Regions from separate parts of the Blautia sp. LMAG:89 genome, predicted to be linked through region 2. Evidence: riboswitches for the same ligand, from Rfam matches in the RefSeq annotation. Region 2 holds a riboswitch; the other holds the start of a gene.

Region 1 (16,124 bases), on a different contig from region 2:
CAGAAAACCTCATCAGTCAGTGCTGCCAGAGAGATCCTTTCGGAACGTTCAACAGTCTGTACACCGGTCATATCCAGGAGGATTTCAGCCAGATGGGAAAGTCGCCCGGTCTGTTCCTGGAGCATGGCAAAAATCTCCTGATAATCTTTTAAAGCAGGTGCTTCCCTGCGGGCAAAAACATCCAGATTTGTTTGGATAACGGCAAGAGGAGTCCTCAGCTCATGGGCTGCATTGGCAGAAAATTGCTTCTGGGCAGTAAAAGCTTCATCCAGGCGTGCGAGCATTTTGTTAAATGAAATTGTCAGGAGGGAAATCTCGTCATTGGTAGCAGGAACTTCAAGAGCCTCTGAAAGGTTCTGGACCTCTATTTTGTTCACCTCCTGGCTGAGTCTGCGAAGCGGAAGTAATGCCTGACGGCTGATAAAATATGTGCAGATACTGCTGAGAAGGATGATGATTCCTGTTACCATGAGTCCTTTGGTGAGAAACAGTTTTTTGGTTAGCTGCAGCTGATCGGAAAGCTCCGGAAATAAGATGGAGGGATTCATATTAAAGGTGATGGGAGCAGAATCAGTGTTATCGATCCGTATCATGTAATCTCCCAGATCCTCCATTCCGGCAACTGCGGACTGGCTGATAAAAAAATACATCAGAATGCAGGTGACTGTCATAAGCAACGCAGTGATCAGTGTCAGACGCCATTGAAGAGAAAGCTTTCCGGTTATTTTTTTCATTTTCATTGTATATCCTCCGTTAAAATGTAACCCTGGCCGATCTTATTCTGTATTGGATCAAAGCCGAGAGCAGTGCGCAGTTTTTTTCGAAGAGAAGAAATGTGGACACGAATAGAATTGCTGAAACTGTTGACGCTTCCGTCCCAGATATGCTCGATCATTTCTTCCGGGCTTATGATACGGTTCTGATGAAGAAGGAAATATTCCAGAAGAGAACTTTCCTTTCGGGTCAGAGAAAGGGGGAGTCCATCGATACTGGTCTTTCTTGTACGGGTATCAAAGCTGATACGTCCGCATTGCAGACACACATCCTGCTGGATGAATTTTCTTCGTGTCAGACTTCGGATCCGTGCCTCCAGCTCTTCAAAATGAAAAGGCTTTGTGAGATAGTCATTGGCACCGAGATCAAGCCCTTCAACCTTGTCCTGGATCTGTCCTCTGGCAGAGAGGATCAAAACGGGAGTGGAAGTATCGGATTCCCGAAACTGGCGCAGGATTTCCAGACCATCAACGCCTGGAAGATTCAGATCAAGAAGGATGAGATCATAATTTTCCACCAGACATAATTCCAGTCCTTCATCCCCGTCAAAACATGTGTCCGCTTCATAGCCATCCATACGAAGTCCCTCCGCAATAGACTGGCAGAGCTGCTGTTCATCTTCGATTATCAATATATGCATAATAAATCCTCCAAAAAAACAGTTGATTTTGCTTTGTTATCTATAATATCATGTATAGCATAAAATTCCTGTAAATTTTTTTGTTTCTTAACAGAGATTTTATACAGGGGATGATATAGTAAGGCTACAGAGAACAAAATTTACATATAAAATATATGCTGGTTCCAGATATGGGCCGGTGATATCAGAAGGGAGAATATAAACAATGAAATTGAGAACACAGAAAATAACAGCACTTATGGCAGCTGCGGTATTAGGAATATCTGCATTTGGAAGCGTGCCGGTAACAGCGGCGGAAAGCACGGAAACAGCAGATCCCGGAGCGGCAATGATGGTGGATGGAGAGGCAGTTTCATCAGATCTGGTGGCAGGTACATTTAAGCCTTCTGATGTAACCTGCAAGGCACAGGATTCTTATGAATATCCGTTTCTGGGACTGAAGCTTTCGCTTTCGAAGGAGCTGTTAAAGCAGATCAAGGACCAGAGCATTGCAATGCTTACCACGGAAGATTTTGAGAATCAGACCAATGCAGTGACATATGCTTATGTAAGCTGGAGTAAAATGACAGAGGAACAGAAAAATGCCGAAATACAGAAGATGGGAACAGGATATGACGACTGGGTGGCAGGTCTGGACAGAATTGGTACAATTGGCGTTTATGACGAAGCTTCACAGAAAAAGCTGGATGAGATCACTGGCTGTACAGAGCATAAAGAGCTTGGAAGCAGCAGTAACGGGAAATACAAATATTATCTGAGCACCAACAAAGATGCAGATGAAAAGCTGACAAAGGAGCTGGAAAAGATCAAAACCGACATTACGGAAATGGCACCGTATCAGAATATTTCCGTGTTTGACCAGCCACAGGATACCAGCGTCAACCCGGAGGATGTAAAATCTGTAGGAAAATTTGAAACAACAGGAATAGATGGAAAAACATATACAGAAAAAGTATTCAGTGACTATGACCTGACGCTGGTAAATGTTTTTACAACCTGGTGTTCACCATGTGTAAAAGAGATTCCGGAACTTCAGGAGCTCTATAAAGAAATGAAAGATAAAGGCGTCGGAGTAGCAGGCGTAGTGCTTGATACTACAGATGAAAAGGGAAATCAGGACGAGGAGGCTGTAAAGAAAGCAGGCATTCTTCAGGAAAAAACAAAAGCAGAATATCCGTTCCTGACACCGGATACCACTATGATGAACGGTCGTCTGCAGGGGATTTCCGCATTTCCTGAAACATTTTTTGTTGACAAAGATGGAAACATTGTAGGCGATACCTATACAGGAAGCCATACACTGGACGAATGGAAGGAAATCGTGGAAAAAGAGCTTAAAAACGTTTCAAAGTAAAAGATGATCATTATGGAGAGTGGAAAAATGATTCGGAAAATAACAGAATCCAGGTGGATCGGACCTGCTCTGGCGGTTTTGGGAATTTTACTGATGATACTGGGAATCTGCAGGGGCGAGGTGTCTGTAGTTTTTACAAAAGCGATCAACATCTGTATGGAGTGTATTGGCATTGGATAATAAGAAGATGAAAATAAATGAATGGCCGCGGCATGGGATCCAGGCATTGTGGGCGGCCCTTACAAACAGTCACATATCAGGCTTTGTGACTGGAAAGATCTATACCGGAAAACTGAAAAATGTCTGTGTTCCGGGGCTGAACTGCTATTCCTGCCCCGGGGCAAGAGGGGCCTGTCCCATTGGTTCCCTTCAGGCTGTGATCGGAAGCTGGAACTTCAAGATGGCATATTATGTAGCTGGATTTCTGATCTTTGTAGGAGCGTTGCTTGGAAGACTGGTGTGCGGATTTCTCTGCCCCTTTGGACTGATCCAGGATCTGTTGAACAAGATTCCTTTTCCAAAGAAGATCCGGACATTTCGGGGAGATAAGCTTCTGCGAAAACTGAAATATGTGATCTTTCTTGTATTTGTGATCATACTTCCCATGTTTGTAGTAGATATCATGGGCCAGGGAGCACCATATTTCTGCAAGCTGATCTGCCCGGCAGGAACACTGGAAGGAGGTATCCCGCTGGTGCTGCTGAACAAATCCATGCGAAGTGCAGTAGGCTGGCTGTACATGTGGAAAAATACGATCCTGGTGATCACCATTATCTTATCAATTATGATATACCGGCCATTCTGTAAGTATATCTGTCCGCTGGGAGCTTTTTATTCGGTATTTAATAAAGTTTCCGTTTTTCGTTACAGAGTAGATAAAGAAAAATGTGTTCACTGTGGAAAATGCAGAAATATCTGCCAGATGGAGGTCGATCCGACAGAGGATCCCAACAGTACAGAGTGCATCCGATGTGGAAGATGTAAAAAGATATGTCCGACACAGGCAATCCGGTGTGGGGTTGCAGGAAAATCCTGATACAGAAAAATACGAAAACGGTACAGCTTATAAAATATAAGATGTACCGTTTTTTGAGACAGTAAACTACTTTTCCATATTATCTATCAGTAACATATTCAGCTGTTCCCAGCGCTTCAGATCTTTTTTTGTAAAAAGAAGCTGGTGGCGGAAAGCTTCGGTAAGCTCCTGCGGTTTTAAAGTGATCACACATTTGAATGCGCAGGGCATCAGATCCGCACTGGAAATCCCACACAAAAGTCCTGTTGTAAAATCTCGAAGCTCCAGAGGATTAAAAATGTACAGGAGATCTTCTTCCAGTGGGTTATACTGATTTACAAAGGAAAAACGGATCAGCATATCACTGTAAAGAACTTTTCCGGTGTAAAAAATCTCACTGCTTCTTCCGTTGGCAGAAACAGAACAGATCGTTAAGGTTGCTTCATATTTTCCGGATTCGCCCTTTTTTTCATAAATATCGATGACGCCATCCTTTGTACGCTGATATCGTCCATCGTAAAAGTAAAAATATAGCCTCTGGGCCTGAAAAAATGGGCTTTTTTGTCCTTTTCCCGGTGCATTGGACGGTTCACTGGCTGTTTCAGGAAGACCAGTGGTAAGCTGGGACATAGATACCTGGAGAATCTGGCTGATCTCATATAAAGTTTCGATATCAACGGAGATATCTCCGTTTTCATATTTGCATATGGTAGCTCGGCTTTTATGGATGGCATCTGCCAGATCCTGCAGAGTCATCTTTCCGGCTTTTCGGTATTTTCTTATTTGTTCACCTACATAACAGGTAAAATCACTCATTTTGTTTCCTCATACTATCTATTTTTCTTATTAATTTTCATTGTATACGATTATATCGGAAAAACAGGTTCTTTGTAAAGTGGCAAGAAACTTTTTTGAAATAAAATTTCGTAAAAAGAAACTTCTGCCATTTGCACTTATCTTTATTTAGGGTAAGATATAGCTGTTAGGCTGAAGGTTTCAGCCTATATCAAATATATACTTGAAGAGGGGAAATTGAAATGAAAGAAAAAGGAAGCAGCTTTTCCGGCTCAATAGGTTTTGTCCTGGCGGCAGCCGGAAGTGCAGTAGGAGTTGGAAATATCTGGAGATTTCCATATCTCTGTGCCAAAGATGGAGGAGGACTTTTCCTGCTGGTTTATCTGATACTGGTACTGACTTTTGGATTTGTACTGTTGACAACGGATGTAGCACTTGGGAGAAAGACAAAGAAAAATGCATTGAGAGCTTTTGAAGCACTTAATCCAAAGTGGAAATTTTTAGGACATTTAACGTTTCTGGTTCCGGCATTGATCATGACCTATTATTCTGTTATCGGTGGATGGATCGCAAAATATTTTTTTACTTATATTATTTCTGATGGGAAAGATGCGGCTTCAGAAGGATACTTTACATCATTTATTACATCAGATATTGCACCCGTTGTATTTATGCTGATTTTTCTGGCCCTGACTGCCTGGATCGTATTTCGTGGTGTGGAAAAGGGAATCGAAAAGTTTTCCAGGATCATTATGCCGGGGCTGATTCTTCTGATCGTGATCATTGCCATTTTTTCACTGACACTGTCCCATACTGATACGGATGGAACTGTCCGCACCGGTATGCAGGGGCTGGCGGTTTACCTCAAACCGGATTTTCATGGACTGACGGTAAAACGCTTCCTGGAGATCCTTCTGGATGCGATGAGCCAGTTATTCTTTTCCTTAAGTGTATCTATGGGAATCATGATCACTTATGGTTCTTATGTGAAAAATGAAGTTAATTTAAATAAAGCAACAAATCAGATTGAGATCTTTGATACCGGCGTTGCGTTTCTTGCAGGAATGATGATCATACCGGCTGTTTTTGTATTTCTCGGAAAGGATGGAATGGCTTCCGGCCCAAGCCTGATATTTATCTCACTGCCAAAGGTTTTTGATGCCATGGGAGTATTTGGCCGTCCGGTGGCAATTGCATTTTTCCTGATGATGGGATTTGCGGCACTGACTTCCTGCGTATCTGTCATGGAGACACTGGTTGCAAACTGCATGGAACTTTATCATAAACCACGTAAGAAAATGTGTGGTGCTGTCGGAATCTATTCTCTTGTTACAGCAGTACTGATCTGCCTTGGTTATAACAAACTGTATTTTGAACTTAAGCTGCCAAATGGTTCTGTTGGACAGCTTCTGGATGTGATGGATTATATCAGCAACAGTTTTCTGATGCCGTTTATCTCACTTTTGACAAGTATTCTGATCGGATGGGTGATCGGCCCTGATTGGATCATAGGAGAAGTGGAACGAAATGGGGAACACTTTAAACGGGCAGGGTTATATCGCTTTATGATCCGTTATGTAGTGCCGGTTGTAATGCTGATATTATTCCTGGTATCTACAGGATTTGCAGATTTGATTTCATAAGTGTGGTAATATGTTTATGGCGTCTGGACAGTCGCATTAACGGATGACCAGTACAATATACGATTAAACAACAGAGGATTTGATGAAAAAAGATATGTACGAATGTTGGAGAGAAAACTAATACATAGAACGGAAATGATTCAGAAAATTAGACTTAGCTCACTTTAAAAGTGAAAAAAATAATTTGATAATTTATTGACAACCATTAATAAATATGTTAGTATTCAATCATCAAATTAATAAAGTCTTCGGTGACTGACGGAGTTGTGGGATAACCACGAGGGAGCCGGAGATTCGATGAGTCGACCGTCTGGGCAGTATTTGAAAAACTTCAGATACTGCTCTTTTTTATGGGATAAAAGATGCAGACGGTTGCAGCGGAGAAAGGAGAACATTATGGGATTCAAAAGTGACATCGAGATTGCACAGGAGTGCACAATGGAGCCAATTACCAAGATTGCAGAGAAAGCAGGTATTGATGACAAATATCTGGAGCAGTATGGTAAATACAAAGCAAAGATCGACTATAATCTCCTGAAAGAAACAGACAAAAAAGACGGCAAACTGATTCTTGTAACAGCTATCAACCCGACACCGGCAGGTGAGGGAAAAACTACGACAACGGTAGGTCTTGCAGATGGAATGCAGAGACTTGGAAAAAATGTTATGGTAGCTCTTCGTGAGCCATCCCTGGGACCGGTATTCGGTGTCAAAGGCGGTGCGGCAGGCGGCGGCTATGCACAGGTAGTTCCGATGGAGGATATCAACCTTCATTTTACCGGTGATTTCCATGCGATCGGTGCGGCAAACAACCTTCTTGCAGCAATGATCGACAACCATATCTTCCAGGGTAATGAGCTGAATATCGACCCGAGAAAGATCACCTGGAGACGTTGCGTTGATATGAACGACCGTCAGCTTCGTAATGTAGTAGACGGACTTGGCGGAAGAACAAACGGTATGCCGCGTGAAGACGGATATGACATTACCGTAGCATCTGAGATCATGGCAGTTCTCTGTCTGGCAAGTGATATCAAAGATCTGAAGGAGAGACTTTCCAGAATCATCATCGGATATACTTACGGCAAGGTTGCTGAGCAGAAACCGGTAACAGCAGGAGATCTCCACGCAGAGGGTGCTATGACAGCACTTCTGAAGGATGCCCTGAAACCAAACCTTGTTCAGACACTGGAGCATGTTCCGGCGATCGTTCATGGCGGACCATTCGCAAATATCGCTCACGGATGTAACTCCGTAACCGCTACAAAGATGGCTATGAAGCTTGCTGATTATGCGATCACAGAGGCTGGTTTCGGTGCTGACCTTGGAGCTGAGAAATTCCTGGATATCAAGTGCCGTATGGCAGGTCTTACACCAAGTGCAGTTGTTATTGTAGCAACCGTACGTGCCCTGAAATACAACGGTGGCGTTGCAAAGGCTGACCTGAACAATGAAAACCTTGAGGCTCTTGAAAAGGGTATCCCGAACCTTCTGAAGCATGTAAGCAATATCAAAAATGTATACAAGCTTCCATGTGTGGTAGCTATTAACGCATTCCCGACCGATACCAAGGCAGAGCTTGATTTTGTGGAAGCAAAATGCAAGGAGCTTGGCGTAAACGTAGCACTTTCTGAGGTATGGGCAAAAGGTGGCGAAGGCGGAATCAAGCTTGCTGAGGAAGTGATCCGTCTTGTTGAAGAACCGAATGACTTCACATATGCTTATGAACTGGAAGGATCCATCGAGGACAAGCTGAACCAGATCGTACAGAAGGTTTATGGTGGAAAGAAAGTTGTTCTTACAGCAAATGCCCAGAAGCAGGCGAAACAGCTGGAGGCACTTGGATTTGGCAACTGCCCGATCTGTGTAGCTAAGACCCAGTACAGCTTAACAGACGACCAGACAAAGCTTGGTGCTCCGACAGATTTCGAGGTAACAGTAAGAAATCTTAAGATTTCCGCAGGTGCAGGATTTATTGTTGCACTGACAGGTGAGATCATGACCATGCCAGGACTTCCGAAAGTACCGGCAGCAACCAAGATCGACGTAGACGAGAGCGGTAAGATCACAGGACTGTTCTAATATAAAGATTTTTTGAGGGGAATTCAGATAGAAAGCGGTAGAGCCTGCAAAAATAGAGGCTCTGCCGCTTTTTATCTTGTTGTGGAGAGAGTATTGAAAAACTTTTAAAAGCAGGAAAAACACTGGGTTTGACGATCCCGTGATACGAATTTGATACGAAAACCCCCGGAAGTGGTCGAGACTTCCGTGGGGTTTTGTTCCGTTTATAGCATGTTCAAAACAAAAATGGTATAATATTATAAATTGTCAAGAATATCAGAAATCTCCTGCTGCTTGTTGGGATAAAACTCACAATGTCGAGGAAAGCGCAGAGGGGACGTGCATGTGACATTTGCGTTAATTAAGAGGAATGCTATAGAAAAAATTATAGAGATAAATGAATATGGGGGAAAATATGGTATACACATGCAAATATAAATCGCTAATCGGAGATATTTTACTTGCCGCAGATGAAATCGGACTTACCGGTCTGTGGTTTGAAGGACAGAAATATTTTGCAAATACACTTCCCAATGACCATATCCAACAGGAGACGGAAATTCTCACAGAAGCAAAAAGATGGCTGGATGTATATTTCTCCGGTGAAGAACCGAACTTTACTCCACCACTTCATCCGAACGGTTCAACATTCAGAAAGGCAGTGTGGCAGATTTTACTGGAGATTCCCTACGGACAGACGATCACATATGGAGAAATTGCGCGCAGAATTGCAGTGATGAAAAACACTTCCCATATGTCCGCCCAGGCAGTAGGCGGTGCTGTTGGACATAATGAAATTTCCATTATCATTCCCTGCCATCGAGTTGTAGGAACAAATGGAAGCTTGACGGGCTATGCCGGAGGAATTGACAAAAAAATTTCACTTCTCAAGCTGGAACATACAGATATGAGCCGTTTGTTTATTCCAAAGAAAGGAACTGCACTGTAAAACTCAGGCTGAGAGGACGGTCTGGTGCAGGCGTCCACGAAAAGACAGATATTTTATTTATGAAAACATGCTATGAAAATTGCCAGCAGGATTTCGGAGGAATAATTATGGGAAAAATACTGGATGAAGATTTAATCTACGAGATACTGTCCGTGGTGGAAGAGATACCTGAGGGAAAAGTGGCCTCCTACGGGCAGATCGCACGGCTGATCGGGCGGGATAAAAATTCACGTCTTGTAGGAAAAGTCTTAGGTATGGCAGAATTTTACGGGAAGTATCCCTGCCACAGAGTTGTGAACCATGCAGGGCGTACTGCACCAGGCTGGAGAGAGCAGAAGATGCTTCTGGAAGACGAGGGTGTGGAGTTTAAGGCAAATGGATGTGTAGATATGAAGCAGTATCAGTGGGAGGAGTAGTGTTTTATGAATTGTAGAAATATGATGCAGATCCCGGAGCTTACAGAAGTTCTGAAGCTGAAAGTAGGGGAAAACGGTCTGGAGTAGTCTGTACGATGGGGCTATTTTGCAGACTGCCTGCAGTGCATCAAAAGTGAATACAGGATTGAATAACTATATCCATGGAGGAGAATTCGTAGTTCTGACAAATCCCAGTGTCACCAACGACAGCCGGAAACTTGTGCTGGAGGAAAAGGACAGAAACGCCGCAGAGCAGCTGTCTTCCTCTATTCTGGATGCAGAACATTTAAGCCGAGAGCGTGTGATGGCACAGGCCAGATATCTGAACCTTGCACCGCTTACCATGACCGATGAGCAGATGGAGAAAGGACTTGAGATCTTTGAAGCTTCTCTGAAAGAGGCATTAGAAGCATAGATTAATAGAAAGTTACTCTGTAACAGAAAAATAAAACATGCTTGACAAACCATAAATTCCTCGTATAATTATCAATGGTAATTAACTAAGATAATTATATGAGGAGTTTTTTTATGACAAATGAAAAGATCAAGAGGATGTTTGATGCGTTTTATCAGGCGAAGCGGATCCGGGATATGCTTCCGCCACTGCCGCAAGGGGTGATGCCGTCCTATATTCAATATCTGGATGTGATCCACTCTCTGCAGAAGGAAAAAAAAGATATCAGGATTTCCGATCTCAGTGACGCCATGAACCTGCCGCGTCCCGGTGTCACCAGAACAGTGAAAGAAATGGAGGCAAAGGGATATCTTCAGAAGCTCATGTCTCCGGATGACGGGCGCGTTACTTACATCTCTATAACAGAAAAAGGAGAGAATCTTTCCAGAAAGTATGACCAGGATTATTTCAGCAGTCTGGCACCCTATCTTTCAGAGATTTCCGAAGAAGAAGCAGACAGTATGATCCGGACCATCGGGAAATTTTATCAGATTATGTGTGACAGGAGGGAACATTATGACAAGTGATAAGGCAGATTTTACCCAGGGAAATATTCTGAAGAAGCTGGTTGCATTTATGATGCCGGTACTCGGTGCGCTGATCCTGCAGGCTGCCTATGGTGCGGTCGATCTTCTTGTAGTTGGAAGATTCGGTTCCACATCCGGACTGTCAGCGGTTTCCACCGGAAGTCAGGTACTGAATCTTGTTACCTTTGTAGTGATCCAGTTTGCTATGGGTATCACAGTTCTGATCGCACGTTATCTTGGAGAAAAAAGACCGGAGCAGATCGGCTCTGTTATCGGTGGGGCTGCGATCGTTTTTACCATGATATCTGTCGTGCTGTTTATTGTTATGGTAGGCTTTGCACATCCGATCTCCGTGCTGATGCAGGCACCAGACGAAGCGGTAGTGCTGACTGCATCTTATGTACGGATCTGTGGAAGTGGAATTTTCTTTATTGTCGCGTATAACCTGCTGTCTGCTATTTTCCGTGGCCTTGGTGACAGCAAATCTCCGTTGCTGTTTGTGCTGGTGGCATGTATTGTAAATGTGATCGGAGATCTGGTACTGGTAGCCGGGTTACATATGGATGCAGCAGGAGCAGCTATTGCTACGGTTTCTGCGCAGGCCTTAAGTGTTGTATTTGCAGTAGTTCTGCTGATAAAGAAGGAGCTTCCTTTTACCATCACAAAGAAAGATTTCCGGTTGAATCCCCAGTGCAGACGTTTTCTAAAGATCGGACTGCCGCTGGCACTTCAGGAATTCCTGACGCAGATTTCATTCCTGGCCTTGTGCGCATTTGTCAACCGCCTGGGTCTGGAAGCATCCTCCGGTTACGGAGTTGCATGTAAGATCGTAAACTTTGCCATGCTGGTTCCAAGCTCCCTGATGCAGTCCATGGCCTCCTTTGTTTCACAGAACGTAGGAGCCGGAAAGCCGAAACGTGCGAGAAAATCCATGCTTACGGGAATTGGAGTTGGCCTGTCTGTGGGATGCCTGGTATTTATCCTGATCCTGCTGAAGGGTGATGTGCTGGCAGGATTCTTTTCAACAGATGCCGGCGTTATCCAAAAGGGCTTTGATTATCTGAAGGGGTTTGCTCCGGAGACACTGGTTACAGCTGTTCTGTTCAGTATGATAGGCTATTTCAACGGAAACAACCAGACCATCTGGGTTATGGTCCAGGGTCTGGTCCAGACGCTTCTGGTACGACTTCCAATGGCGTACTTCATGAGTATCCAGCCGGATGCCAGCCTGACAAAGATCGGACTTGCAGCACCGGTATCTACTACAGTGGGAATCATTCTGAACATCGGATTCTTTCTGTACTTCACCCGTGCGAAAAAAGAAATTGTTTCTGAAGAATGACTGGATAAAGGGATGTAAATGAGAGGGGTGATATGATATAATCAGAATCACCCCGGCAGAGGTGATGGTACTGACCCTGAAATAGCTGCCGGAATCTTGACAGCTGTAAAGGAGGAGGACTGGATGATTTGCGGGATGACGTATTTTCAGATATGTCTGTATTTTTTGTTTTATTCTTTTGGAGGATGGGTCGTTGAAGTTATCTTCCATGCAGTAACCTTAGGAAAGGTTATAAACCGGGGATTTCTCAACGGTCCGGTATGCCCGGTGTACGGATTTGGTGTACTTTCCGTGTTTGCATTGCTTAATATGCTTCAGAGCGGCGGACATCAGATGAGTGAGGGAATGATCTTTCTGTTTGGGATCGTTCTTGCAACTGCGGTAGAGCTGGTTGCCGGATGGCTTCTGGATGTATGTTTCCATGCAAGATGGTGGGATTATTCTAATAAGCCGCTGAATTTTCACGGCTATATCTGTCTTGAGTTTTCCCTGATATGGGGACTTGCCATTGTGATGGTCGTAAAGGTTTTTCAAAAGTATGTGGAGCGTCAGGCTTCTCATACACCTTCCACACTGGAATGGGTTGTTATGGTAATTCTGTATGCGGTGTATCTGGCAGATTTTATTGTAACAGTAGCGGTGATCCGCGGACTGAATAAGAAGCTTACCAGACTGGATAAGGTACGTGCAGATCTGCGGATCGTGAGCGATAAGCTCAGTGATACTCTGGCAACAACTACCATTGATACAGCACAGAAGGTGGGAGAGGGAAAAGTTCAGGTTGCTCTTGCTAAGGCAGAGCTCAGAGATGCGACTGTGGCTCAGAGAGAAAAATCTTCTGAAATGCTTCGGATGAAGAAAGCGGAGCTTCAGGCACAGTTTGATGAGCTGTCAAACTCTATCACAAACCATACCGTATTCGGTCAGGGAAGAATCATTAAGGCTTTCCCGGAGATGAAGCACAGAGATTATTTTGAACTGATCCAGGAACTGAAGAAAAAACTCAGATAAGAAAAACGAAACGCGATAAAGAGGCAGCAGGAAATGTTGGAAGTTTCCTGCTGCCTCTTTTGGCGTATCAGAGCTTCAGCTTATCGGATTCGTTTCTTTATCATTGGTCCGATGATCATGGCGATGATCATTTTTATGAGATCTGCCGGGATAAACGGAATTACACAGATTCCAAGAGCTGCTTTGAAAGTGGAATCTGCAACGATGCAGAACCATACAGTTCCGAAAAGATAGCATACAATTGTTCCTGCGATCATACCAACGAGCTGGATCAGAGGTTTATGGCAGTTGTCAATTACCAGTCCGGCAATAACAGCCATAACGATAAAGCCGATGATGTATCCGCCTGTAGGACCGGCCAGCTTTGCAGGACCGCCGGTAAATCCGGAAAATACCGGAAGACCTACAAGGCCAAGCAGCAGATAGATCAGATAGCTGATGGTTCCTTTTTTCCATCCGAGAAGATAAAGGGACAGATAGATGGCAAGATTGGTAAATGAGATCGGAACCGGACCGATTGGAATGGACAGCGGCGCAAGAATACAGGTGACAGCTGCCATAAGAGCGGTCATGGTGATCTCGTAGGTTTTTGTACGTGGTGCAGAGACAGTATTTGTCTGATTCATATTGAAAGAGCCTCCTTTGAAAAAGGTAATGTATTTACTGGTTCGGGTAAGCAATGAAATGCTGTAAGTGTGTATGAAAGATCATATGCCATAAGGATGCTTACGCAGATTCGATCTCATAGGTGAATCCTGCATCTGTAATGGTTTTCAGAGTGTCTTCGATTCCCTGGCCACCTTCTGTAAGATAACCGGAAGCAAAAATAGAATCCACAACACTGAGCAGTTTTTTTTCTTCGCCTTTAAAATAAACTTCTCTTCCGGCAGCACATCGGATATCTGCTTTGGGTACAAGAAGTCTTGCCAGGCAGAGGACTTTCATGCAGTATTCTGTTGTCAGCTGGGAAATATCTGCATTTCCGAGGGGAGTTCCCTTGATCGGAAGAAGAAAGTTGATCGGCAGTGCTTCCGGCTGGATCTCACGTAATTCCAGAAGCATGTCAACAACGTCTGCCTTGCTTTCACCCATGCCAATGATACCGCCGCTGCAGATCTCGAAACCAAGTCCCTGAAGCATATGGATATTCCGGACACGCTGGTCAAAGGTATGTGTACTGCAGATATTATGATAAAAAGAACGGCTGCTGTTCAGGTTATGGTTGATCCGGTCAAGACCGGCCTCTTTGAGCATTTTTGCCTGGTGCTCTGTGAGAAAGCCTATGGAGCAGCAGAGATGAGTTCCGTGTTCTTTCATTTTGCGGATCCTGCGGGCCAGCTCCTCGATCTCTTTATCTGTAAACTTCATACCACTCAGGCCGATACAGTGTCTGGATAAATGATACTCATTTACGAAATCATTGTCCTGATATAATTTGTCTTCATCTACCCATTTGTATTTATCAATATCGGCAGTGGAACGACATGACTGGGCACAGTATGCACAATCTTGGGAACAGTTTCCGCTGCGGGCATTGGTAAGGATGTGGATGCTTACCCGGTTTCCCTTATATTTGTAACGTAAACTGCTGGCACGGTCGATCAGTGCCTCGAGTTCTTCGTCCGGAGTATCTAAAATTGCAATGGCTTCATCTCTGGAAAGCGATGGAGCTTCTTTTTCGCATGATGCAGTGTTCATGTCAATACCTTCCTTTTGAGTTTTTTGTACGGGTATCACTTTATCACAGAGAAATATCGAATGTCAACTACAAATATAAAATAAGTTTACAATTAAAAAACTGTAGTATTAAGGTAATGCTTAGGATCATCAAAGCAGGTAATTTCCTTGATTCGGTTAAAATAATTCTCAATTCAATATCATATCTTTATAAAATCTTAATACGGAAGCAGAGAATTTTATACTATCTTTGAAAGTAGTTATATATAATAAAATGCATTACGAGGATAGCACTGTTAAAAGTATTGATAAGGAGTTCTGATCATTTATGCCGGAAAAATCATATAAGAAAAAACATATGACATCTTTTCAGCTGATTATCATGGGGTTTGCAGGAGTGATCCTTTTGGGAACCGTTCTGCTGATGCTTCCATTTTCTTCTGCGGAGAAAGTGATCACACCATTTCATGAGGCACTTTTTACAGCCACTTCGGCGGTATGTGTTACAGGTCTTGTGGTAAAGGACACTGGAAGCTACTGGTCCCTGGCAGGCCAGACGATCATTCTTGCACTCATACAAACAGGTGGGCTTGGAGTAGTGACTGTGGCTGCGTCTGTTTCCCTTCTTTCCGGAAAGAAAATATCCCTCATGCAAAGAAGCACCATGCAGGATGCAATTTCAGCACCTAAAGTTGGAGGAATCGTCAGACTGACAAGGTTTATTTTGAGGGGAACATTTTTGATCGAAGCTGCAGGGATGGTGTTGTTGCTGCCGGTTTTTATGGGAGATTATGGAAAAAAGGGAATCTGGATGTCAGTTTTTCATTCAATCTCTGCTTTTTGTAATGCCGGCTTTGATATTCTGGGGACAGATTCCAGTATGTTTCCATCGCTGACTGGGTATTCCGGAAATATACTTATAAATCTGGTAATTATGCTGTTGATCATTACAGGAGGAATCGGTTTTCTCACATGGGATGATATTTATACAAATAAACTGAACTTTAAACGCTACCGCATGCAAAGCAAGATCATTCTCATGACTACCGCATGTCTGATCTTATTTCCGGCAGTTTTTTTCTATATCTGTGATCTGACAAAATTACCCATGGGAAAACGCCTGTTAGCAGCAGCGTTTCAATCGGTAACGACAAGAACTGCCGGATTTAATACTATAAACATTTCAGAGATGAGTGAGGCATCAAAAGCAGTTATGATATTGTTAATGCTGATTGGTGGTTCACCGGGATCTACAGCAGGTGGAATGAAAACAACAACTTTTTCAGTACTTATTTTAAATGCAATTGCGACATTTCGAAGTCAGGAAAATGCAGGAGCTTTTGGGCGAAGACTTGAATATCATGTGATAAAAAATGCAGCGACAATAGCCATGTTATATTTTGCCTTATTCTTTGGCGGCGGAATAGCGATCAGTGTGTACGAAGGCCTTCCGCTTTTAGATTGTC
Region 2 (16,124 bases):
GTAGAGGTTATGATCCTGATCTTTATTGTGATCTATGCACTGTTTTTCAGTTTTCTTCTGATCTATTTTTACAGAGTCCACAAACCTCTGAAAGAAATCTTGAAGGGTGCCCTGGAATTTGCCAACGGAAATCTTACCTACACGATCCCCGTAGATTCTGAAGATGAGATGGGATATCTTTCCCACTCCCTGAATTACATGGCAGACAAGCTGAACAAAAACGGAGAGTATCAACGACAATTCATTTCCAATGTGTCCCATGATTTCCGCTCGCCTCTGACCTCCATCAAAGGCTATGTGGAAGCCATGCTGGACGGTACCATCCCACCGGAAATGCAGGAACGTTATCTGAAAGTCATTGCTTTTGAATCCACCCGTCTGGAGAAGCTTACCCGAAGTCTCCTTACCTTAAACGAACTGGATGTCAAAAAGCGTATGATGCATATGCGGCGTTTTGATATCAATGAAACGATCCGTACCACAGCCGCCACCTTTGAGGGAACCTGTTCGGAACGAAACATCCGTCTGGAGCTCCTCCTTGCGGGAAAAGAGCTTTTTGTCCGTGCAGATATGGAACAGATCCAGCAGGTACTATACAATTTATTGGACAATGCAGTAAAATTCAGCAACGACAATTCTTCTATCACACTGGAAACCACAGTCAATCATGGCAAGGTTTTTGTCTCAGTCAAAGACCATGGAAGCGGAATTCCAAAGGAAAGTCTTTCCAGGATCTGGGATCGTTTCTATAAGATCGATGCCTCCCGTGGAAAAGACCGCAAGGGTACCGGGCTTGGCCTTGCCATTGTAAAAGAGATCATCAACGCTCATAAGCAGAATATCAATGTGATCAGCACCGTAGGTGTTGGAACAGAATTTATCTTTACACTGGAAAAAGCAAAATAAAACATCAAAAAACCTCTGATCCGGAAGGCTGTAAAAGAAATATCTCTCAATATCTCCTACAGTATTTCCGGATCAGAGGTTTTTATTTACTCTTTGCAGGCTTACTTCCAGTCGTAATTTCTAAGATGGCCTTCCAGATTCATATGCGTAAAATTATGCTGTCGCAGCGCCTCATAAAGCACAATGGCAACTGAATTGCTTAAATTCAGGGAACGGATATCTCCGATCATCGGGATCCGCACGCAGGTTTCCTGATTGTTTACCAGGATATCCTCCGGGATTCCCGCACTCTCCTTGCCAAACATAATGAAACAGTCATCCTCATACTGCACATCTGTATAAGTCTGAGGTGCCTTGGTGGTTGCGTAATAAATCTTTGCTCCCGGATTCTTTTTGAGAAAATCCTCATAGTCTAGATATCTGGTCACATCCAGATGTTCCCAATAATCCATACCTGCACGCTTGATGGCCTTTTCATTCAGGCGAAAACCAAGCGGTTCGATCAGATGCAACCTGGTTCCTGTTGCCACACAGGTTCTTCCGATATTTCCTGTATTTGCCGGAATTTCCGGCTCATGGAGCACAATATTCAAAACTCCCATTTATTTTTTTCCTCTTTTCTACATAGCATTAAATATACAAAATATGCATTCGCAATCCGCTTCGCTGCTTGCTCATGAGATCAAAAAGCCAAGCTTTTTGGTCTCATCTTCTGCCGGGCGTTCCAGATATCTGGCATTTCCGCCGCTGTAAAGAAGCCTGTTATTTCCGGAATCGGTCTGACCGATCACTGCTGCCATGATCCCCTCTCGCCGCAACTGCTGCACAAACGCATCACCGCCATGGATTCCCATAAGAATACTTCCGCCTGAAAGCAGCTTGTACGGATTCACATCAAGGATCTCACAGATCTCTATGGTTTCCTGTCGGATGGGCACACTTCGAAGATCTGCACTAAGACCTACTCCGGATGCCTCCGCCATTTTCCAGAGGGCAGCAAGAAAGCCGCCTTCTCCCATCCGATATCGGGCACTGGCTCCGGATTCTTCCGCCATTTTCCAAATTTTATCATTCTCTGTTCCTGTTCCGTAAACCTCAGGAAGCTTTACAGCATCCTCGAGAAACCGTTCTGCAAAAAACTCCCGCAGCCTGTCATGATAATTCTTTGTGATCCATGCAGTTCCTTCTGCTGCCACAGGGCCTGCCACGATCAGCTCGTCTCCCGGCATAAGCCGTCCGTCTATCTCTGCCTGAAGCGCCTCCAGTGCTTTTTTTCCAAGTTTCATAACTGCCGCCTTAATAAAGGATAAGCGAAAGCACAGTCGGAACTACCATTGCCAGTACCAGAATAACTGCGATGATCGCTGTGATCACTTTTCTTTTTTTCGGATCAAACATTCCCATAATTATTATTCACCTCATCTGTAATATCCGTTAATTGCGCATTGTTGGTCAAAGGATCCCTGTCTGTATAATCAAAAAGAAGCTTCTTTCCGTCCCGGAACACCTCGATATGGGCGGTTTTCGGGATTTTTTTCGCTTTCCGGTAATCCCAGATCAGCCGCTCATACGGCTTCTGGTCTGAAGCAAAGGATGGCCTGCTCTTTAAATTCTCTCGAAGATAAAGATCTAGGAGCATTACATCGGAAAGTGCTTCCGACGGAATCTCTTTCTGTTCTCCGGCAAACTCCATAAGGATCTCATAGCGCCTCATCCTGGAATGAGAGATCTCCGAGTATCCTTTTTTCTCATAAAATCTGCCAAGTGCCTCATACATCCGGAAAGGATCGTCAAAATACTTCTCCAGAAATACAAGGGTATTTTTGAACTGCCCACTATTATAATACACTTCCACCATACTTTCCACCATTTTCAGCCTTAAAATCTCCCCGTAGGTCAGCCAGGCTGTGGAAAGTACCTCATAGGGTTCCCGATCCTTGTAAAGAATCTGATATTCCCCTGTCATTTCCATCATGTGTGAGCCCTTCAGCACTTTCAGAAAACCAAGCTGAAACTGTTCCGGACGCAGTGCGTAAACATCGCAGAAGGACTTGTGGAAGCTGTCGTATCCCTCATAGGGAAGTCCTGCGATCAGATCCAGATGCTGGTGGATATTTCCAAAGCTGTGGATCTGTTCTACAATCCCTTTCAGCTTTTCAAAATCCATGGTTCTCCGAATGGCTTTGATGGTCTGAGGATTGGTAGACTGTACACCAATCTCCAGCTGGATCAGGCCCGGACGCATGGTTTTCATCAGCGCCAGCTCCTCCGCACGGAGAAGATCTGCTGAAATTTCAAAATGAAAATTGGTGATCCCGTTATCATGCTCCGTAATATACCTCCAGATCTCCATGGCATGGTCATGCTTGCAGTTGAAGGTACGATCCACAAATTTGACCTGAGGAACTTTATTATCAATAAAAAACTGCAATTCCTTTTTTACAAGCTCAATATCACGGAACCGAAGCTTCTTATCTATGGAAGAAAGGCAGTAGCTGCAGGAAAAGGGGCATCCCCTGCTGCTCTCATAATAAATAATGCGGTTTTTAAACTCTGTAAGATTGCTGTATGCAAACGGAACTTTACTTAAATCCATCAATTCCCGCCAGCCCGTGTGTACAATATCCCTGCCTTTGTTTTCATCACGAAAAGCCACTCCACGGATCTCGCTCAAAGTTTCCGGTTTTCTTTCTATATAATAACCTGCAAGTTCATGGAAGGTTTCCTCTCCTTCTCCCACCATCACTCCAAAAAACGCAGGATTCTTTTTCAGAAATTCCACCGCATCGTAGGATACCTCCGGGCCTCCTGCCCAAAACTCCACCTGTGGAAGAATTTTCTTAATATCCGGCACCAGTTCCCTGACAAAAGAAATATTCCAGATATAGCAGGAAAAGCAGATCACATCCGGCTGCTCCAGATAAATATCTTTTAAAATGTCATCCCTGAGCTGATTGATCGTGTACTCTTTGACCACAACCCTGGAGCTGTATTCTCCGGAACAGGATTTCAAGTTATATACCGCAAGATTGGAATGGATATATTTTGCATTGCATGCTGCAAGTAAGATTTTCAAATTTTATATTCTCCTAACTTCTGCCGGATAATTTCTTTCCCCGGCAGTTTTCATTATTTCTCTGTTGATCCTTTTCGCTTTATGATTATAACGTTCCCGCCACCGGATGTAAATAGAAAAACAGGGGTTACTGTTCACTGGTAATATTCCGCGAGGTGTTTTTTGTGAGCGAAGGTCACAGAAAACCCGAGACATACCGCGCGAATTTATGCGATCAGCATAAATTCTGTGCATCGCGAAGCGTGTTGCTGAGAACGGAGTGAACAGTAACAAACAGGGATTTCCCTCCTGCCGCAAAAATGCCGTTTTTGTTGTATTTCCATCCAAACAGCGTTAAAATGAGTACTATATATTTTTATAAAGGAGTAATCTTTTTATGGATCGAAACAGCTGTCTGAATTATTTTCAGGCGTTTCCCTTCTGGGAACATATGACGGAAGAAGATCGGAATTTTCTTCTTGATAACATTCGCGAGCTTCATTACCCGGCAGGTGCTGCCATACAGTCTGAAGAGCGCCAGTGCCTAGGAACTCTTTTTCTTCTGAAGGGAGTTCTCCGTGTTTATCTACTGTCCGCTCAGGGAAAAGAGGCCACCCTGTACCGTTTAAGGGACAGTGACATCTGCACTCTTTCCGCCTCCTGCATGCTTTCTGCCATTACATTTGATGTACAGATCGATGCAGAAACAGACTGTGATCTGCTTCTGCTTCCGGCAGTTCCTTTTTCCCGGCTGATGAAAAACAATATCTATCTGGAAAATTTCATCTACAAACGGACAACTGAACATTTCTCAGATGTGATCGCAGGAATCGAACGGACATTTTTTATGACCCTGACTCAGAGAATCGCAGCCTTTCTTCTGGATGAAGCTGCAGATACCGGTTCCGATGAGCTCGCTCTCACACAGGAAGCCATCGCCCGCTCCATCGGAAGTGCCAGAGAAGCTGTCAGCCGCAGCCTTAAAAAAATGAATAAAGACGGCTCTATCCAGATCTCACGGGGATCGATCCGCATTCTGGATAAAAGACGTCTTTATGAAATGATGAATACTTTTTAATTTGAAGATGTTTTAGGTGCCGGCTGCAGGATCCACCAGAACAGCATCGGCATAATAGTCATTACCGGCCACATATAACGGATCATCCCATTTACAGGAGACACAAGACATATCAGTATATTCAGCACCGGTATGGCAAAGATCAGGAGTTTTTTCCATTGCTTCTTCACCAGAAGATATCCCATCAGCAACAGAGTAAGCCAGGTATACGTTCCTGCACTTAAGATAAGTCCCAGGCCAGGTGCGCGCATCCATAATTCATCATAAAGCCTGAATAGATACTGGATTTTTTTTGGTCCAACATAACTGACATCGATCCCGGATTTTTTCTGATACAGTTTATCTATGTAAAACCGGTACACGCCCTGCTGTCCTCTTCCCATATGGAACGGATCATTATAACTGTAGATATTATTCAATGTCGCCTGGATATATACTCCCGGATGACGACGGAACATGGCAAACCAGGCTTTAAAATAATCTTTCATGTATCCATCCAATTTAGGATCATTATCATCATCTCTGAACCTGAATGTAATTTTCACAGGATCCGACAGTTCCGGATTATACTTCTCGGCAAGAACATCATAATCCAGGATCCTGTTGATCGCTTTCTTCTCACTTGCGGTTACATCATCCGGATATTCTCTCAGATATCGGGCAGTCTGCTGAAACGGTACCGAAAGCATTTCACATCGGGATCCAGGTGCCACGCCAAGGGCAGGTGCTACCCCCTTTTCTACGCCCAGATAACAGGCAAAAACACAGACAGCCACAATAAATGCATATTTCCTCGCGCCCTTTACCAGGAAGAAAAACAAAAGGATCAAAGAAGGCAAGACTAGATGAATGCCATTATTTCGGGTAAGACAAACACTGATTCCCAGAAGAAATAAATATACTGCCTTTCTCTTGGAAAAGGAATGACAAATATCTATATACACTGCAAAATACAAAGTAATGACTGCCGTATATAATCCATCTTTGATCACTGCCTGCGCATAGCTTCCAAATATGGGAACAAATGCAAACAACAGAACAGTACCAAAAAGTATCCATTTTGGAGCCTTCCATCTGTACAGATAGCGGACTACCGCACTGTAACACCAGATTTCCACAGAAGTAAACACAATGACGATCAGAAATACTCCAAAATTATAACACCAGACAGTTTTTCCAAGTGTCAGCAGTCCACCCATGATCATCGTCAGGACCCATGGATGATGATTGTCCAGCGGCATGGCTCCCAAAAATACATCCAGCTGCCGAAATCCATCTGCCGGGATCGAACCTGGGAGAAATGCCAGGATAAACGGTGTCCATCCAATGATCATAGATATCTTTGCCAGGCGGAACCACATTACTTCTTCCTCTCTGGCCGGGATACGCCCACAGGCCTTTCGGAAAAACTCCATCTCAGGAATCCTCCAAAAATAAGTGATTCCCATATCACAGATAATATAAAATCCTATAAAGCATCCGGCTGAGATCAGGATCTGTTTCTTTGCGCCAAACAGAAAATCCCAGTTTCCATTTGTAAAATAAGAAGTTCCAAGAAGCATTCCCGCCGAAAAGATCACTGCCAAAACATGTGCCTGCCAGTTTCTGTATTTCCGGTAGCCCTCCCATCCTTTCACGTATAAAATAAGAAGCAGGATCCATGCAAGCAAGCTCGTGCATCCCAATCCATTATAAACATCGCTCATTTTTTCTACAGAAGTATTTCCATCCATTGGAAGGCCCGTAAAAGAAAAGGCCAGCGCTGTGATCATTGCCGCGATCACAGGCACTGCATTCTTTTTTATTATTTTCTCATCCATATTTTTATTTACCCTTGTCTAAAATTTTCAGTAAACCAACAATGCTCCGGAAACCATTTCGGTTCCCAGAGCTGTATCTATTTTTTCTGTTTTCTGTTTTGGTTACTGAAGCGCTGCCTCAAGCTCTGTCTTTGATGTCAGTCCCACAAAACGTGCGGTCTCTTTTCCTTCTTTGAATACCAGCAGTGTAGGGATACTCATGATCTTGTACTGCTGTGCCAGTGATGGCTCTTTGTCTACGTCAACCTTGCCAACCTCATATCCGGCTTCTGCAAGTTCTTCCACGACCGGAGCCTGACGTCTGCATGGTCCGCACCAGGTTGCCCAAAAATCTACCAGTACCGGCTTTTCTGCCTTTAATACCTCAGTTTCAAAATTGTCTGTTGTAAAAACTTTTGCCATGATAAAATTCCTCCTTGATCCTGTATTTATTTTTAGTATCAGCTTATGCTTACGCCTTCAGAAGCTTACGCACATACTGACAGGCGGAAAGTCCTGCCTGGGCACCGTCATGAACAGCTTTTGCCACCTGGAGAAGTCCACCGGTGCAATCACCTGCTGCATACAGTCCCGGAACTGTAGTCTCCATCTCTTCATTGACCCGGATATTTCCTTTTTCATTCAGTTCTGCTCCGATCTGGCGGGCCATCTCCGAGCTTCCGGCTGTACCAAGTGCTACAAAGACTCCCTCTGCCGGCACAAAAGAATCTGCTCCGGTACCTGCTTCCTGCATGGACACATCACTTTTCAGGCGGATGCCGGAAACACGCTCATCCCCTTCGATCGCCTGGATCTTCATGGTGTTAACCGGAAGCGGATTTTCTCTTGAAAATTCCGGTTTCTTTCCATCTGTAAAGATCGTCACACGGGAAGCGGTATGAGAAAGTTCTTCTGCTTCATGAAGAGCAAAATCACTGTTTCCAAGCACTGCCACTTCTTTTCCTCTGTAAAAAAATGCGTCACATACTGCGCAGTAGCTGACACCTTTTCCCTCAAATTCCTTTACTCCCGGAATCCTGGCAGAAGCTCTCCTGCTTCCGGTTGCCAGGATCACGCTGCGTGCCTCAAAATCTCCTGCGGTAGTTTTCACCTCAAAAGTATCAAAACCACCCATTCCCACAACCTGGGCATCCAGGATCCGTACTCCAAGTGCTCTTGCCTGGGCAAGACCTCTTCCGAAAAGTTCTCTGCCGGACAGCGGCTGCTCCAGTCCGTAATAGTTCTCGATCTTCTCCGCTTTTTCCAGTGAACCGATCCCTGTATTTATGATCAGCGGATCCATATTTCCTCTTGCCGCATAAAGTGCTGCCGAGATCCCGGCCGGACCTGCTCCTATGATAATGATATTCTCCATTTCAGACACCTGCTTTCTTCTTCGTTTGGATCTGTTCTATAATATACGCTTCGCATTGGTCTGTTTCTGTGATCAGGTCACTTTTCCTTCACAGAAGTCATTATACCACATTCCCCCAAAATTACACCTTTTTTTCAATAGCTTTTATTTGCGTCTGTTTCTCTTCTATGCTATTATTATAACGACTTTAAACCAATTAAATGAATCAAGATGATACCCCTGCGGGATTATAAATATCTGCTTGACCTGTAAGGAAACAGATTCCTTATATTTATCAATAGATCATGAATCATAAAAAGGAGCCTAATCTCTATGAGAAATTTTGAATATTTTACCCCTACCCGGATTATTTTCGGAAAAGATACACACCTTAAGATCGGCACTGTTCTAAAAGAGCAGAACTGCAGCAAAGTACTGATCCATTATGGCAGCCACAGTGCAGTAAGCTCCGGTCTGATCGATGAGATCCGATCTTCTCTGGATGAAGCTGGAATTCCCTATGTCACTCTTGGCGGTGTGGTTCCCAATCCCCGTCTCTCCAAGGTACGTGAAGGTATTGAGCTTTGCCGCAAAGAACAGGTTGATTTTCTTTTGGCTGTTGGCGGTGGCAGCGTTATTGATTCCTGTAAGGCCATCGGCTATGGACTTGCCAATCCGGATACAGATGTATGGAACTTTTTTCTCCGCACCCAAACCCCAAAAGCCTGTCTTCCTGTAGGCGTTATCCTGACGATCGCAGCTTCCGGAAGTGAAATGAGCGGATCCTGTGTGATCACCAATGAAGAGGGCTGGCTGAAACGGAGTAGTGCCCGCAACGATCTGTGCCGCCCACGTTTTGCTATTTTAAATCCCCGCCTCACCTATACCCTGCCGCAATATCAAACCGAAAGCGGCTGTGTGGATATCCTGATGCATACTATGGAACGGTACTTTGTAAATATCGAAACCATGGAGATCACTGACAGTATCAGCGAATCTCTGATGCAGACCGTGATCTATAACTCCCGGATCCTGATGAAGGAGGCGGATAATTATACTGCACGGGCAGAGATCATGTGGGCCGGCAGCCTTTCCCACAATGGACTGACCGGCTGCGGAACCGGCGGTGGTGACTGGGCCTGTCACCAGCTGGAGCATGAACTGGGCGGCACCTACGATGTGGCTCACGGAGCCGGTCTTGCCGCTTTGTGGGGAAGCTGGGCACGTTACGTTTATGATGCAAATCCGGAACGCTTTGCCCAGTTTGCAGTCAATATCTTTGACATTCCCTGCAGTACCGACTTCAACAAAACTGCTCTTGCCGGCATAGAAGCCATGGAAGATTATTTCCGTTCCATCCAGATGCCTACCAGCCTTCATGAGCTTGGTCTTGATCTTACAGAAAAGGAGATTCATGATCTGGCGTTTAAATGCAGCTTTGAAGACACCCGTACCATCGGTGTGTTCAAACAGCTGAACATGAAAGATATGGAAAAAATCTATCTTGCTGCCAGATAAATCTGTAGCCATAATATTGCAGATGTTTTTTTGAAAATCAGATTTTTCAGAAAAACATCTGCTTTTTTTATTTTTTCCTTGCATTCTCTACATAAATGTGTTAAAGTAACAAAGTACTCGAAAGAGACATGCCCAGATAGCTCAGTTGGTAGAGCAGAGGACTGAAAATCCTCGTGTCGCTGGTTCGATTCCGGCTCTGGGCATTATTTTTTTACTCTGATCGCAGAATAGCCTCTGCTGGTCAGAGTTTTTTTATACAAAAAACTGCTGCAAATCCCTTGTGGAATCTACAGCAGTCTTTTTCTGATCACTGAAGCAAATAAACTTCTGTATAAAACACGCCCTTCTGCTCTGCTTCGGAGTGTGTTGCCACATATACATCAATGCAATTGGTCCGGATCGCTCCTCCACAGTCCTCTGCAACATAAACCTGTCCATTGATCACTACTTTGGAACCGTATGGGATCTGACTCGGATCCACTGCGATCGTACGGTTGGTAGTGGCCGTTACTCCTGTGGAAGTAATTCCATTCGCCCATGGTCCGCAGCAGATGCTGCACGGACAATAATGCGTGATCCGGAATGTTCCCAGTGGTTTCAGTGTCGCGTCAGAAGATACTGATACCGGCGTTCCGATCTGTACGCCAGCTGCGATACTTCCGGAACCACCTGTGGAAGTTACACCATCCACCGCATCCGCAAAAACGCCCTCCCCGGAACTCTTAGTAAGGGATCCTGCTTTTGTATTCTTTTCCTGCTCTGCCTTGGCCACTTCCGTAGCCTGATAACCTTCCAGACAGCTGGTCGGAATATAGCCGACGTGATCTGAACCACTGTCATCTGTGTAAACGATCCTGCTCCAGATAGCATCTACCGTACCTGTTCTTTTCAGCTCATCATCCTGAAGAACCTCTCCTACAACCTCTCCGTCCTTCTTGCCGGGATAATCCAGGATATCACTGTCCTGTGCCGCTGTAACTGTATCCGTAAATTTATTTACGATCTCCGTATCACTGAGCACGCTGTCCGAAACATAACCGATGATCTTGTCCTCACCTTTCTTTTGGAAGGTCACCTTGCTCCAGCCATTGTCACAGACTGCAACTCTTTCAAGTTTCGTTCCCAGGATCACAGAACGCAGCTCTGTACCACTGTCTCCCGGATTGGACCGGATTTCCGTATTTTTCGCTGTAACATAAAGCGTATCACTCTTCGCCAGAGCATTTACTGTATTTCCCGCCCCATCATCGATCTGAAACTGCTGAGGTGATTTTTTCTCCTGTGTATATGTATCCATTGTTGCTTCATATCCCAGTACCTCTGCTGATACGGATGCAGGGAAAAGCATAGAAGCACATAAAATAACTGCCAGAAGCTTTTTTCGCATGAAATCTTGCCTCCTTTTTTCCGGCATTCTACGGTTTGTCCCGACTATCATAGCATATCAGATCATATTTTGCAATTTCACAGGACAGTCTTCAGAAATTTTTAACAAAAAGATCATATTTTTTAACTGGTCAAATCTATCCGTAACGGATACAATACTTATATGAATACAAAACACAAGAAACCAACCCTTACTAAAAAACAGCGCCACAGACTCCGTGTACAGCAGGTGCGAAGGCAGAAGATCTTTCTGACATGTCTTTTTCTGCTGATCGTGGGCTGTATCCTTCTGCGTTTTTCCAAATTTTCCGGCAGGCAGGAGAAAGCCCATCAGATCAATGCAGCCTGTGAAGCTTATCGCGATGAGGTTTCCAGCGAAGCAGCACAATATGATATGTCCGACTATGTAGACCTGATCCTGGCTGTGATGATGCAGGAAAGCTCCGGACAGGGTACCGATCCCATGCAGTCCTCAGAAGGAGCCTACAACACCAGATATCCTCAGCAGCCCAATGGTATCACAGATCCTTCTTACTCTATTTCCTGTGGCATCCAGGAACTGAAATATGCTCTGGAAAAGGCCGTCTGTACCGGTCCGACTGATCTTTCCAAAATCCGTCTGGCTCTGCAGGCATACAATTTCGGAGCCGATTCCTATTTTGCTTATCTGGAAGAAAACGGTCAGACTGTGTGGACGGCCCAAAGTGCTCAGGCCTTTGCTCAGATGGCAAGCGGCAACACACAACGTGATGAAGATGATCCCCTTCATGATCCTGCCGGTCCATGGGACTATGGTGACCAATACTATCCGGATCATGTTTTGCGCTATTACCACTTAGACAATAACTCATAAACCACCAAATATTGTCATATACAAGTTCTATTTCAGATGTCTGGAATAAACTTTATATGTTGTATATAATTTCAAAAAAATTCCAAAAAACATTTGACAGAATATAAAATCTATGCTAATATATGTCTTGTCGCTGAGGGAAATACTTGAAGCGATAAGGCATATGCGATAGTGGCGTAGTTGGTAACGCGCGACCTTGCCAAGGTCGAGACCGCGGGTTCGAGCCCCGTCTATCGCTCTTCAGAACTCTGAGTTTTTCAGAGTTCTTTTTTTATTTTTAAAACTATCCTTTTTCGATCAAAAAGTCCCGAGTCTGATCTCTTTTTTCCAGAAATCCAGATTCGGGACTTTATATTTTTTATCTTTTATTTCAGCTGCATATCATGGCCAAGGCATGCATCTTTTAGTGATGGAAAAGGCGGATTCCTGTAAATGCCATCACCATTCCATACTTATTACATGTATCGATAACTGCGTCATCACGTACAGATCCACCCGGCTCTGCAATATATTTTACACCGCTCTTATATGCGCGCTCGATATTATCACTGAACGGGAAGAATGCATCGGATCCCAGTGTCACGCCGGTAAGACCATCCAGCCATGCTCTCTTCTCTTCTTTTGTGAACACTTCCGGCTTCTCTGTGAATGTCTTTTCCCATGCCCCATCTGCAAGGACATCCATATATTCCTCACCAATGTAAACATCAATGGCATTATCTCTCTCCGCACGTGTGATCGTGTCTTTAAACGGAAGCTCCAGTACCTTCGGGCACTGACGGAGATACCAGTTATCTGCCTTCTGGCCTGCAAGGCGTGTACAATGTACACGGGACTGTTGTCCTGCACCAACGCCGATAGCCTGTCCGTCCTTAACAAAGCATACAGAATTGGACTGTGTATATTTCAGGATGATCAGAGAAACCTTCATATCTCTCTTGGCTTCTTCCGTAAGCTCTTTATTCTCTGTTACAATATTGGAGATCAGCGCATCATCAATTGCCAGCTCCTGGCGGCCCTGCTCAAAAGTGACTCCAAATACCTGTTTGTGCTCCAAAGGTTCCGGAACATAGTTTTCATCGATCTGGATCACATTGTAATTGCCTTTTTTCTTCTGCTTCAGAATTTCAAGAGCCTCCTCTGTATATCCTGGTGCGATCACACCATCAGAAACCTCTCTCTTGATCAGCATTGCGGTATCTTTGTCGCAGACATCAGAAAGAGAAATAAAATCACCAAATGATGACATACGATCTGCACCTCTTGCTCTTGCATACGCACATGCAAGCGGGGAAAAATTCTTCCAGTCCATATCATCTACCCAGTAGATCTTTGCCAGTGTCTCATTCAGCGGAAGTCCGATGGAAGCACCTGCCGGAGATACATGCTTAAATGAAGTTGCTGCCGGAAGTCCGGTTGCTTTCTTAAGGTCACGTACCAGCTGCCAGCCATTAAAGGCATCCAGGAAGTTGATGTATCCCGGTCTTCCGGAGAGTACCTGGATCGGAAGCTCACTTCCATCTGCCATATAGATCTTTGATGGTTTCTGATTTGGGTTACATCCGTATTTTAACTGTAATTCTTTCATGAAAAAGCTCCTCCGTTCTCTGTGATATCCCTATTTTCTTATTTATTCTTGTTTACGATCCTGGATTCATAATTTCCTGTCTCAATGTCAATAAAACGAACAAAGAGAGAAACTTTATTATCCTGGTTCAGGCTCTTCCAGAGGAGATCCGCAAACTCATCAATATCGTTTGGGATCTCTACCAGCTTCGGCTCTCCCTCGAAACTTGGAAGTGGATTTCCATCGCATTTATAAGTATGGATAAAACGTCCCTGCCCTGCTGCCGCATTCTCGTAGGCAAATGTATAACGAAGACAGGAATCCGGATTTCCGTTATTGCTCTTTAAAATAGACATCGCATAATTGAATTTACCGTTTTCAACATGAAGAACGCCTGAAATACGAGGTGTATAGTTCGGCGCATCCGGCTCAAACTCTCTGCTGCGGAGAGACTGTTCAAAGGTGAGCTGTCTGTCCATTCCCTCATAGATCGTATCTGTCTGATCACCGTTTGTTACGATGGTCTTATTTCCAAGGACACGTACCGGTGCATAAATGATCAGGCTCGGGTCTGTAAGCTTGGATGGATCAAAAGCCTGTGTACGGATTCCTTCCCCATCCTCAACAAAAATACGGTTTCTGCTGTTCTCGCTTCTTCCCATAATAAAATATGCAGTAACTGCATGTTTCCCGTCAGCGGAACGTCCGATCACAATTCCTCTTCCCGGATAGGAATTTTCTTTCAGTTCTTTTTCAAGTGAAAATGTCGTCATTTTTCACAATCCTCCTTGTCTAATGTAAGGCCCGGGGCTTATCCCAGGATATGAACGGTAACAAAAAACCGCCTGGACACCCCTTATCAGGCTGCCCAGGCGGTCGGCTTCTCACTTCACTGCACTCCCTGTAGGTAATCCTACTTTCCGCCAGTCATGCAGCTTCTGCTGTTATACTACAATACTTCTTCTTAATTTTCAAGCCCCTATTTTCAGAAATTATTTTTCCAGACTTCTTGTTGCTCACAAAATAAACAATAACACTTTATTTCCCCTGTAATGCATAATCTGTCTGGATCTGTGCTGCAATGTCTGATTTCATCTGGATCCATGCATCGGGATTTTCCACGTAATACTTCGGACAGTCTTTACCTGTGACATCATAATGACGGATCACTTGATCCGAAGTCAGTCCAAAGCGTGTACAAAGCCACGCTGTCAGCTTTACCGCCGAATCATAGGTTGCTGTATTAAACTGCCCTGTTTCATCCGGATGGCAGCATTCAATGGATATGGTATCTACATTTCTGGAATTTGTGGCATAGGATATTTCCGAAGTGGGAATACATTGTACCACTTCTCCCTCCAACCCTATCACAAAATGACTGCTGACTTTGTTGTCCTGCGTTGTCGCAAGATTTTCAAAATAATTCCGGTTGGATACGGCAGTAGATCCCGGATTGGCCGTATAATGAATGGCTATATAATTTACCTGTTCGATAGAAATCTGTGGTCTGGAATAGGAATTCGGTGTCAGAAGCTCCACATCAATAAAAGGTGCTCCTTCTGCCTGCCATTGTTCCGGTCCGCCATTTCCGCTGGCATTCCCGGATATTTCTTCCTGTCCGGACTGAGTTTCACTCTGTTCCATGCGCATCTCAAAAAATGCGTATCCTAACGCACACGCAGCAAAAGCAACGATCACAATGATACATATCAGCACAATCCTCTGCAGGATCTTGATTGGGTTCTTTTTTCTCAAAGACTTCTTTTTTCTTCTGGAAGACCCGGAGGAAGTTTTCTTTACGGAAACAGGCCGCCCGCTATGGGACGGCCTGGGTGACTTTTTACCGGTCTTACCTTTTTTTCCTTTATTATTCATCTACACTGTAGTTTGGAGCCTCTTTTGTGATGTGGATGTCATGTGGATGTGACTCTTTAAGAGATGCAGCTGAAATCTTGATGAATCTGCCTGTTGTCTTAAGCTTCTCAATATTTTCTGCTCCACAGTAACCCATACCGGATCTTAAACCACCGATCAGCTGGAATACGGTATCCTCAACATGTCCTTTATACGCAACACGACCCTCAACACCCTCCGGCACAAGCTTCTTTGCATTCTCCTGGAAATAACGATCCTTGCTGCCATTCTCCATAGCTGCGATAGATCCCATTCCACGATATACTTTATATTTTCTTCCCTGATAAAGTTCGAATGTTCCCGGGCTCTCGTCGCATCCTGCGAACATGCTTCCCATCATGCAGACATTGGCACCTGCTGCGATGGCCTTGGTGATATCTCCGGAATATTTGATACCGCCGTCTGCAATGATCGGGATTCCGTAGCTGTTAGCCACTTCATAACAATCCATAACTGCAGTAACCTGCGGAACACCAATACCTGCAACAACACGTGTTGTACAGATAGATCCCGGTCCGATACCAACTTTAACTGCATCTACTCCAGCCTCGATCAGAGCCTTGGTAGCTTCACCTGTTGCAACATTACCTGCGATTACCTGAAGCTCCGGATATGTTGCCTTGATTTCGCGGACTGCTTTTAAAATGTTTTCTGAATGACCATGTGCAGAATCAATTACGATCACATCTACATT

What was found. Region 2 has a riboswitch for ZMP and ZTP ahead of CCC70_RS12525 (IMP cyclohydrolase). Riboswitches for the same ligand answer to the same signal wherever they lie in the genome.
Region 1: another riboswitch for ZMP and ZTP. It lies ahead of CCC70_RS03550 (formate--tetrahydrofolate ligase); the one in region 2 lies ahead of CCC70_RS12525 (IMP cyclohydrolase).

The regions. Positions count from the first base shown of each region.
Region 1 is NZ_NANC01000003.1:698,642-714,765, forward strand. It holds gene CCC70_RS03515 (sensor histidine kinase) at 1-740, opposite strand, end outside; gene CCC70_RS03520 (response regulator transcription factor) at 737-1,414, opposite strand; gene CCC70_RS03525 (TlpA family protein disulfide reductase) at 1,620-2,768, shown strand; gene CCC70_RS03530 (CD1871A family CXXC motif-containing protein) at 2,796-2,948, shown strand; gene CCC70_RS03535 (4Fe-4S binding protein) at 2,956-3,804, shown strand; gene CCC70_RS03540 (helix-turn-helix domain-containing protein) at 3,871-4,599, opposite strand; gene CCC70_RS03545 (sodium-dependent transporter) at 4,821-6,221, shown strand; ZMP/ZTP riboswitch at 6,463-6,544, shown strand; gene CCC70_RS03550 (formate--tetrahydrofolate ligase) at 6,618-8,303, shown strand; gene CCC70_RS03555 (methylated-DNA--[protein]-cysteine S-methyltransferase) at 8,698-9,231, shown strand; gene CCC70_RS03560 (MGMT family protein) at 9,339-9,647, shown strand; gene CCC70_RS03565 (hypothetical protein) at 9,781-10,062, shown strand; gene CCC70_RS03570 (MarR family winged helix-turn-helix transcriptional regulator) at 10,176-10,628, shown strand; gene CCC70_RS03575 (MATE family efflux transporter) at 10,618-11,970, shown strand; gene CCC70_RS03580 (putative ABC transporter permease) at 12,094-12,981, shown strand; gene CCC70_RS03585 (biotin transporter BioY) at 13,062-13,607, opposite strand; gene bioB (biotin synthase BioB) at 13,708-14,679, opposite strand; gene CCC70_RS03595 (TrkH family potassium uptake protein) at 14,987-16,124, shown strand, end outside.
Region 2 is NZ_NANC01000009.1:188,986-205,109, forward strand. It holds gene CCC70_RS12455 (sensor histidine kinase) at 1-906, shown strand, start outside; gene trmL (tRNA (uridine(34)/cytosine(34)/5-carboxymethylaminomethyluridine(34)-2'-O)-methyltransferase TrmL) at 1,008-1,508, opposite strand; gene CCC70_RS12465 (AIR synthase-related protein) at 1,581-2,192, opposite strand; gene CCC70_RS12470 (B12-binding domain-containing radical SAM protein) at 2,297-3,982, opposite strand; gene CCC70_RS12475 (Crp/Fnr family transcriptional regulator) at 4,359-5,039, shown strand; gene CCC70_RS12480 (DUF6020 family protein) at 5,036-6,859, opposite strand; gene trxA (thioredoxin) at 6,962-7,261, opposite strand; gene CCC70_RS12490 (NAD(P)/FAD-dependent oxidoreductase) at 7,311-8,213, opposite strand; gene CCC70_RS12495 (iron-containing alcohol dehydrogenase) at 8,526-9,710, shown strand; tRNA gene CCC70_RS12500 (tRNA-Phe) at 9,841-9,913, shown strand; gene CCC70_RS12505 (3D domain-containing protein) at 10,018-11,097, opposite strand; gene CCC70_RS12510 (lysozyme family protein) at 11,260-11,949, shown strand; tRNA gene CCC70_RS12515 (tRNA-Gly) at 12,115-12,187, shown strand; gene CCC70_RS12520 (phosphoribosylaminoimidazolecarboxamide formyltransferase) at 12,353-13,537, opposite strand; gene CCC70_RS12525 (IMP cyclohydrolase) at 13,576-14,289, opposite strand; ZMP/ZTP riboswitch at 14,376-14,457, opposite strand; gene CCC70_RS12530 (peptidoglycan recognition protein family protein) at 14,555-15,271, opposite strand; gene guaB (IMP dehydrogenase) at 15,384-16,124, opposite strand, start outside.